Regions from separate parts of the Rheinheimera mangrovi genome, predicted to be linked through region 1. Evidence: predicted binding sites of a transcription regulator. Region 1 holds the regulator's gene; each other region holds the start of a gene.
The links. Region 1 encodes sigma-54, which starts transcription at its own class of promoters, with help from an activator protein. Its sites were predicted from a motif close to TGGCANGNTNCNTGCTT; they were not measured.
Positions count from the first base shown of each region.

Region 2: the regulator sigma-54 is predicted to act here: its motif matches at 1,350-1,366, upstream of fliE (flagellar hook-basal body complex protein FliE).
Region 3: the regulator sigma-54 is predicted to act here: its motif matches at 1,048-1,064, upstream of EK374_RS02020 (DUF1328 family protein).

Region 1 is NZ_CP034683.1:538,904-542,185, forward strand. It holds gene rapZ (RNase adapter RapZ) at 1-316, opposite strand, end outside; gene ptsN (PTS IIA-like nitrogen regulatory protein PtsN) at 313-783, opposite strand; gene hpf (ribosome hibernation promoting factor) at 794-1,081, opposite strand; gene EK374_RS02525 (RNA polymerase factor sigma-54) at 1,107-2,600, opposite strand; gene lptB (LPS export ABC transporter ATP-binding protein) at 2,648-3,282, opposite strand, start outside.
Region 2 is NZ_CP034683.1:1,594,565-1,597,846, forward strand. It holds gene EK374_RS07290 (sigma-54-dependent transcriptional regulator) at 1-1,180, shown strand, start outside; gene fliE (flagellar hook-basal body complex protein FliE) at 1,415-1,756, shown strand; gene fliF (flagellar basal-body MS-ring/collar protein FliF) at 1,774-3,282, shown strand, end outside.
Region 3 is NZ_CP034683.1:434,570-437,851, reverse strand. It holds gene EK374_RS02030 (DEAD/DEAH box helicase) at 1-443, opposite strand, end outside; gene EK374_RS02025 (hypothetical protein) at 524-841, opposite strand; gene EK374_RS02020 (DUF1328 family protein) at 1,112-1,288, shown strand; gene EK374_RS02015 (hypothetical protein) at 1,318-1,599, shown strand; gene EK374_RS02010 (sigma-54 interaction domain-containing protein) at 1,661-2,995, opposite strand; gene EK374_RS02005 (hypothetical protein) at 3,182-3,282, shown strand, end outside.

The DNA.
Region 1 (3,282 bases):
AAAGCGGATGCAAGCGTCGTGTCTCGCTGAAGCGTTTAATCAGGCTGGTGTGGTCGGCGTCTAGGTAAAGAATGGTCAGGTCAACTTTGTGCGGCAGGTAAGACAGGATATCTGTTAATTCATCGGGGTCTTGCGGCAGGTTGCGCACATCAATACTGACAGCGACCCTTTCGTACTGCCCCATCACGGCGTTGGCTAAAGTCGGAAGTAAATTGACGGGGATGTTATCTACACAATAATAACCTAGGTCTTCCATGACGCGCAGGGCAACAGATTTGCCCGAACCCGATCGACCACTGACGACTAATAATTTCATTTTGCCATTGCCTGTTCAGCGCCTGCCATTAGCAACTGGTACAAATCATGGCTATTGGCACTATGACGGATTTTTTTGGTGAAATCTTTTTGACTGAGCATACGGGCTATGCCGGACAAAGTAGATAAATGGGTCTGGCATTGATTTTCCGGGATCAGGATGGCACAAAAAATATCCACAGCCTGGTTATCAATAGCATCAAACTGTATTGGATCTTTACTGACGACAAACACCAGCAAAGGTGTGGTGACATTTTTTAATTTGCCATGCGGAATAGCGATACCACCGCCAATACCTGTGGAACCGAGTTTCTCACGGCTCATCAGGGCTTCGAGTATGTTGTACTCAGGAACTTCCGGTAAATGCTGATGTGCCAGTTCAGCTATGTATTCCAGAATGCGTTTTTTACTATTAAAAAGGACCGCACTCTTGGTGCAGTCCTCCGATAACATTGAGCTCAGGTTCATAGTTTCAGAATCAATGACGAGAAATTTTCTCTTTATGTTTAATAACTTGGCGATCCAGTTTATCGATCAACTGGTCTATCGCAGCGTACATATTTTCGTCTTCCGACACAGCGAATACTTCACCTCCATTGAGGTGCATCTTAGCCTCTGCAATCTGCTTTAATTTTTCCACGTTCAGCACTACATGTACATTGTTAATATGATCAAAATGACGTTCAAGTTTGGAAAATTTGCTATCGACGTACTCTCTCAGTGCTTCAGTGATTTCTACATGACGACCAGTTAAGTTGATTTGCATAGACTCTTCCTTCTTAATAGAGCTGTTAAAGCAAGCTCTTGCGCTGATTAGACGGCGGAATAAACAAGGCTTCACGATACTTGGCAATGGTACGCCGTGCGACATTAATCCCTTGTTCTGACAGTATTTCTGCCATCCTGCTGTCACTTAAAGGTTTGGCAGGATTTTCCGCCGCCACCAATTTTTTTATAAAGGCGCGGATTGCGGTGGATGAACATTCACCGCCACTCTCTGTACTTACATGACTGGAGAAAAAGAACTTAAGTTCAAATATTCCTCTGGGAGTGTGCATATATTTTTGTGTAGTAACACGGGAAATGGTTGACTCATGCATTCCCACCATTTCAGCCACGTCGTTTAATACCATGGGTTTCATGGCTTCTTCACCGTGCTCAAAAAAGGCCTGTTGCTGCTGTACTATGCAGTTGGCAACTTTAAGTAAAGTTTCGTTGCGACTTTCCAGACTTTTTAAAAACCACTTGGCTTCCTGCAGGTGGGAACGAATAAACTGACCATCTGATGCATTACGGGCATTACGTGACATGGCAGCATATTGCTCGTTAATTCTGATCTTTGGCATCGCATCAGGGTTTAACTCGACCATCCAGCGTCCTTTGATTTTTGCAACTGACACATCAGGGATCACATACGACTGTTCTTGTCGAATCACATCTGCCCCAGGTCGAGGGTTCAGGCTGTGAATAAGCCGCATCACTTCTTTTAAGTCGTCTTCTTTGAGTTTAGTCACACGCATCAGAGAACGGAAATCTCTGTTAGCTAAAAAGTCAGTATATTCTTTAATAATATGCTGGGTTTCAGCCAGATAGGGGGTTTTTGGATCAAACTGGCGCAGCTGTACCAATAGACATTCCTGAATAGTGCGGGCGCCAACACCTACAGGATCGAACAACTGGATACGTTTAATGACCGCTTCGACTTCGTCGGCTTCCACTTCCGGCATGCCTAGCGATTCGAGAATATCTTCTGTGTCTATCGTTAATAAACCGTTTTCGTCTATGGCTTCGATAATGATTTCAGCAATAGTGCGGTCTGTATCTGAAAATGGGGTCAGCTGCATTTGCCAACGTAAGTAATCTTGCAGGGTTTCGCTGGTTTCGCCCTGAAATACCGTATCTTCATCGCCATTGAAGTTATTGGCACCAGCAACCGGAGCCGCACTGACTAAATCGTCCCAGTGGTTGTCCAGCGGTAAATCTTCTTTGATATTTTGCTCGGACATCGCTTCGCTGCTGTCCTTTACTTCGGGTTCGTAATGCTCATCATGGCTGTTGTCATAGTCAGGCGAATCAAACTCGGCACCATGATTTAAATCTTTTGATGAAGGTTCCTGAAATACTGCATAGTCATCTTCAGCTTCCAACAATGGATTAGCATCCAGCGCTTCCTGAATTTCCTGTTGCAGTTCAATAGTAGACAATTGCAGCAGTTTAATTGCTTGCTGCAATTGAGGAGTCATTGTGAGCTGCTGACCAAGACGAAGTTGCAGAGACGGTTTCATGTACTTCTTATTTTCTCCAAACAACCCTATTCGGATGTTGTTTTAAACTATAACCTGAATTGCTCACCAAGGTAGACATCACGGACTTGTTGGTTTGCTAAAACCTCAGTCGGGGTACCTGCAGCAATCAGTTCTCCATGACTTACAATATAGGCAATTTCACAGACATCAAGAGTTTCGCGCACATTGTGGTCGGTGATAAGCACCCCTATGCCTCTTTGGCACAGATGCTGAATAATTTTTTTAATATCTAACACTGAAATGGGATCAACACCAGCAAAAGGTTCATCCAACAGGATAAACGCCGGATCTGCGGCCAATGCCCTGGCTATTTCCACTCTGCGTCGTTCGCCACCGGATAAACTCATGCCAAGGCTGTTACGGATATGGCCTATATGGAACTCGTCCAGCAGCGCATCGGCTTTTTCTTCGCGCTGCTCTTCGGTTAGATCTTTGCGATGCTGCAAAATGGCCAGCAGGTTGTCATATACCGTCAGTTTGCGGAATATCGAACTTTCCTGCGGCAGATAACCAATGCCTGCGCGAGCACGGGCATGGATAGGATCAAAGGTGATCTCCTTGTCATCCAGGGTGATTTTGCCTTTATCTGATGGCACTAAACCAACAATCATATAAAAAGTAGTGGTTTTGCCCGCACCGTTAGGACCTAACAAACCAACAA
Region 2 (3,282 bases), 1.1 Mb from region 1:
TATGTCAGGTTTAGATTTACTCAAGACGGTGAAGCTGAATTACCCTTCTTTACCTGTGTTGATGATGACGGCTTACGCTAACGTCAATGATGCTGTGGTCGCTATACGCAATGGCGCTGTCGATTATCTAGCTAAACCTTTTTCACCTGAAGTGCTGATCAATATGGTCAGCCGCTATGCCTTAGGGGCTGAAGTCGCGACTATTGAACCCGTAGTTCATTCCGAGCAGGGCAAACAACTGGTGAAATTGGCCGCAAAAGTTGCCCGTTCTGATGCCAATGTGCTGGTGCTGGGCCCAAGTGGATCAGGTAAAGAAGTGCTGGCGCGCTATATACACCAACAAAGCGGCCGTCCTGATGGTCCTTTTGTCGCTATTAACTGTGCCGCTATTCCGGAAAATATGCTGGAAGCTACCTTGTTTGGTTACGAAAAAGGGGCCTTTACCGGTGCTATTCAAGCCTGTCCCGGCAAGTTCGAACAAGCTCAGCAAGGCACTATTTTGCTGGATGAAATCAGTGAAATGGATTTAAACCTGCAGGCGAAACTACTGCGGGTGTTGCAGGAACGTGAAGTAGAGCGTTTAGGTGCACGCAAAACCATTAAATTGGATGTGCGGGTGATAGCCACCAGTAACAGAGATTTAAAACAGGCTGTGGCTGAAGGTAAATTCCGCGAAGATTTGTATTATCGTCTAAATGTGTTTCCACTGACCTGGACAGCTTTGGCAGAACGTCCGGCTGATATAGTGCCGCTGGCAATGCACTTGTTAGAACGGCATTGTCGTAGCACAGGTATGCCGCAGCCCAGCTTAAGCTATGCAGCCCAGCACAAACTGATGCAACACTACTGGCCTGGTAATGTGCGTGAGTTGGATAACATAGTGCAACGTGCTTTGATTATTTGTGATGGTGATCAAATTAATGCGGCCGATATTCTGCTCGAATCCGCACCCAATATGCTAGATAGCATGCCTGATGCGCCTGTAGCTCAGGCGGGCGATCTGGATGTCAGCGTATTTAAATCTGAAATTTATGAGCAGGAACACCGTATTATTCTGGAAACCATGCGTGCCTGCGCCAATAGCCGCAAAGAAGTCGCTGAGCGCCTGGGTATTAGCGCCAGAACTCTAAGATATAAATTAGCCCGGATGCGTGAGTCCGGTATACAGTTACCTGCCTGAACCCTAGGGTCAGAGCCAAGGCTCTGGCCCTTTTTTTACTTCCTTCCAGTTAGAATTCCAGCCCTTGTATAACCCTCCTTTATGGGTTTTAAGTGGCTGTTTTGTACCGATATTTTTATCTCCCTTTTAACGCTTGCGGGATCAGTGTCAAGGCTCTGACCCTAAATACTGGCACGATCCCTGCTTCACCTCTATTAATCGTAGTAATAGCAATATTTTGACAGGTCACAGCAGATGAACATTCAAGGTCAAGGTCATAGTCTTTATCAGGAACTTCAATCCCTCGCTTCGCAAGTCCAGAGTGTGCCTTCAGAATTTAGCATTCCGGCTCTGCCTGAGCAAAATACTAGTCAATCCGACTTTTCAGCCATGCTCAAAGGTGCCTTGGACAAGGTGAATGGTCTGCAGGGCGAAAGCCGCCAACTCAGCACTGCTGTTGAAATGGGCGATCCAAAAGTGTCTTTAGCGCAAGCTATGCTGGCAGGGCAAAAAGCCTCTTTGGCCTTTGAAGCTACAGTGCAGGTGCGGACCAAGTTGGTCGAAGCTTACAAAGAAATTATGTCGATGCCGGTCTAAGGCGAGGGGAATAACAAGTGGCAGAAGGTACCTCAACTGAGCTGGCAATATCGTCAGATGACTTTGGCAGCAGTACTCCAGTGCAACAAGAGCAGAAATCCGGCTTTCTTGGCTCTATGGGCGGTGGCATGGATATGGTGCGACAAATCAGTCTGATTGTCGCTTTAACCATTTGTATTGCATTAGCTGTACTGATTATTTTATGGGCGCGTGAACCCGATATGCGGCCTTTGGGCACTTTCGAAACCAAAGAGTTGATTGAAACTCTGGACTATCTGGATGGCCAAAAGGTCGACTACAAGCTTGAAGGTCAGGTGGTGATGGTGTCTGGTAAAGAATATCAGGACATTAAACTGAAGCTGGCCCGGGCAGGTTTACAGCAGGAACAAACCACAGGCGATGAAATACTGATGCAGGACAGTGGTTTTGGTGTCAGCCAGCGTTTGGAGATGGAGCGCTTAAAGCACAGCCGCGAACAACAACTTGCCCGTACTATTGAACAATTTCAGAGTATTGCCACAGCACGTGTGTTGCTGGCTATTCCAAAAGAGAATATTTTTGCCCGCCGGGAAAAACAACCTTCAGCCACTGTGATGGTGACGGTCAGAGGCGGTAAAAGCTTAAAAGAAGGTGAAGTGGATTCCATCGTCGATTTGGTGGCTTCTGCAGTGCAAGGTCTTGAGCCAAGCCGTGTTACTGTAACGGATCAAAATGGTCGTTTACTCAACAGCGGCTCACAGGACGCTTCCTCTGCCCGTAGTCGCAAAGAATACGAAATGGAACGCGCCCGTGAAGAAGAATATCGTCAGAAAATTGACTCCATTTTAATTCCAGTGCTGGGAGTCGATAACTACACGGCTCAGGTCGATTTATTGATGGATTTTACTGCTGTTGAACAAACCCAAAAACGCTTTAACCCGGACTTACCTGCAGTACGCAGTGAAATGAGTATTGAGGAAAACAGTGTTGGCGGTGGTTTAGGTGGGATCCCTGGTGCTTTAACTAACCAGCCACCGTTGAACAGTGCTATTCCAGAACAGGCCGTTGGAGCAGATGCGGCTAAATCTGTAGTGCCAGGCCGTAATACCAAAGAAATGACCCGCAACTATGAGTTGGATACCACCATTAGTCATTCAACTCAGCAGTCTGGTTTAATCCGTCGTATCAGTGTCTCTGTTGCTGTTGATTACTTACCTGGTACTACTTCTGCTGACGGCACCGTAACTGAACCACAAATCCGCTCTCAGGCTGAAATTGCTAATATTCGGCGTTTATTGCAAGGCGGCATTGGTTTTGATGTGCAACGGGGCGATACTATAGAAGTAGTGTCCGTGCCTTTTGCCCGCAGTGTCATGGTTGAAGCCATAGAACCACCGATTTATGAACAGGAGTGGTTTGCCCGTGTACTTAAACTGGTGATGGGTACCCTGATTATCATAGTGCTGATAGTAGCTGTGGTTCGCCCAATGCTGAAGAAACTGATTTACCCAGAAGATACGCAGGAAGTTTATGATGAATCTTCATTA
Region 3 (3,282 bases), 100 kb from region 1:
CCTAAACTACTGGGGCGCAGTTCATACAACACCGTATCTTCAGTAGTGTTGGCTGTAACTGGAGTATTGTATTGTTCGGCTTCGCTAAACCATTGGTTAAGCTGTCGTACAGGCTGTTGCACCGACTTTTGTTGCAGTTGATCCAGTTGGTGTTTCAGTTTCAGTAAGGCCGCCAGTACATGCTTGCATCTGCTGCCATCAGAGCAAGTACAGGAATCCGTCATTTGTACCTGACCATCGCGCTCGGATATAGAAATCAGCTGTTTAAAAGGACTAAAACCATCACCCCAAACCTGACTGCGGATTTGAGAAAAGTCAGCTTCATAATCCAACTGCACTACTTTACCGGCCAAAAAATAAGCCCGCGCCTTATGAAAGGTGGCAGGGTGAAACCAGAGTTGTAACTGCTCTGCAGAGACAGGAAAAACAAAATCAGCCGTCATACGCCAAATTTTTTAAAACCAAATGGCGTTTATGCTACCTCAAATTACAAGGCAGCCATAGCAGGCTTTTGTGTCACGGCTTAATCATCTGGGGATAATGTGGTTAATACCACATGCCTTTTGATGTCTTTGACTAAAATGCCGCATTTAAATAACTGCTTATGGATCTGTTTTTGAAAATACAGATCCAGCTTTTGTTCAAGTGCCGCAGCCAGAGCTGCTTCGGAATTAAACTGACAACGCACCAGTAAAGAGCCTGGGAAATGCTCATACTCCAGGCTAAACCAACAGCCGACAAAATCTGGATAAAGAGGCATGGCCAGCTCTTCCACTGCTTCCAGCGATTTCAGCACATTGGCCTGTTGTTTTAATTGCACCACACTTAGTTTTTTTGCCATCTGTTACTCATGATCCTGCTTCTGTACGGTGGGGATTATGCCATGAATTGAGCAGCATTAGCTTCAGGCTGCAACCCTAGCCTGCAACTGTTACTACAGCGCCTGTAAATTTTACCATTAGCTAAACAAAAACCTAAGACAGCCTGCGTTCATAAATCCTGTATAAAATAAACAATAACAGTGACTTATAGTGTAAAAGCCGATATTGGCATGATGCTCGCTTAGTGTACGAAGTACGTTCAACTGGTGCAGAAGCACTGAGGAGCAACTATGTTAGGCTGGGCTTTAACCTTTTTTATTGTGGCCATAGTGGCAGGTATTCTGGGTTTTGGTGGCATTGCAGGCGCTGCAGCAGGTATAGCAAAAATTATATTTATGATTTTTGTGGTATTGCTGGTTATTTCACTGTTAGCAAATGCACTGCGTGGCAAAACCCCTAAATTGTAAGTGGCCCCAAGCGGCTGAAGGAGAATGAAATGAAAACTCAAAGCACATTATTCAAAGTGGTGTTGGCTGTGATGCTGGCGACCTCTATCGCCGCCTGTAGTGAAAGCGATGCGGAAAAAGCAGAAGACAGAATGGAAGAGTTAAAAGCTCAGGTTGAAGATAAAGCTGAGCAAGCCACTGACAAACTGGAAGAAGCTGCAGACAAAACTGCAGATGCCATGGAAGACGCTGCTGACAAAACAGCAGAAAAGGCGAAAGAGCTGTGTGAAGCGGCCAAAGAGAAGGCAGACGCTGAAGATAAAGACTGTTAATGGTCTGAGGCGGGGGTTTAACCCCCGCCATTCTTTATCAGCAAGACGAGCACTTTAAAGCTCAACTTTCCTGCTGGTATTTTTCCAGTTTGTTGTAAAGCGTTTTTACACTGATCCCCAACTGTTGTGCTGTATCGGTTTTATTCCCATTATTTCGTTCCAGCGCTGCAAAAATGGCGGCTTTTTCCAATTCATCCAATGGCATATCTGACGGAACCTCAGCAACCGCAGCAGTTGCGGTCGCCTCTTCGATCAGCAGATGTTCAGGCTCAATCTGTTTGTCCGCCAAAATAAAGGCCCGCTCTACCGCATGCTTCAACTCACGCACATTACCTGGCCAGGCATGCTGTTTAATCACAGCTAAAGCTGCGTCAGACCATTGTTTTTGTTGTTGTTCACGCACATTACAATACGCCAGAAAATGTTGCGCTAAGCCAGCAATGTCACCTTCCCGCTCACGCAGTGGCGGCACTTTGACTGGAAACTGTGATAACCTGAAATACAAATCTTCCCGAAAAATGCCATCAGCCACAGCTTGAAGTGGGTCCCTGTTGGTTGCAGCTATAACTCTTACGTTGGCCATGCAGACTTTATTGCTGCCAACTGGCCTGTATTCACCACTTTCCAGCACCCGCAGCAACTTCACTTGTTGATCCAACGGCATTTCTGTCACTTCATCCAAAAATAACGTGCCTTGTTCAGCCTGAGCGAACACGCCCTGATGATCACGCAAAGCCCCGGTAAAGGAGCCTTTGACATGACCAAAGAGTTCGCTGTCGGTAAGCTCAGAACTTAAAGCACCACAATTAATGGCCACAAAAGGTTTGTCGGCTCTGTGACTGGCTAAATGCAGGGTATTCGCCACCAGCTCTTTACCAGCGCCACTTTCACCAATAATAAAAACGTTGGCTTCAGTCACGGCCACCTTGCGCACTGTTTTGTACAGTCTGAGCATAGCGGCAGAGGACCCGACCAATAAACCAAACTGATCCAAATCACTGCTTTGAACTCTGCGTTTTACCGCCACTGAAGATAACTGTTGATAAAAATCCTGTACCGCATCCAACACAGACGTCATATCCAGCGGATGACGGAAATGGTAGCCAGCACCAGAACGCATCAATTGATCCGTAGCCAGGTCTGGCAAGCCTTTACTGACCAGAATAAAGTCGATTCCAGCCAGCAGATTGCTTTGCTGTAACAAGTCGTACTGCGCAGGTTCAGTGCTGTCAATTTCAATAAAAGCCAAATCACAAGGCTGCCTGAGCAGTTGTTCTACCCAACATTCATCCGGCTGACTTTTACAAATAACAAAACGCCGGACAGTCTCTGACTGCAAAAGCTGGCTGGTTAATTCCGGGTCCTGCAGATGCAGGAACATAACGGGCTGGGTCATAAGTACCTTCCATAGTTAGAGCGTACTGACTGTAAATTTAACATGGGTCCTGAGTAAAACTTACCGATCGGCGCTCAGCTTCCCAGACAAGGAATTCAAAAATATCTATACATCATAAACTTACATCTTGGTACATGAATTGATAATGAATCTGCATAGTTTTATTTACTATGGAGTACCCATCTGATGACACCAAGCTTACCGAATCAAACCTCACAGGTCCGGGATATAGAACTGATCGCAGCTTTTAGTCTGTTGTTTAGCAGAGCCAGGCGTTTTTATCAGCA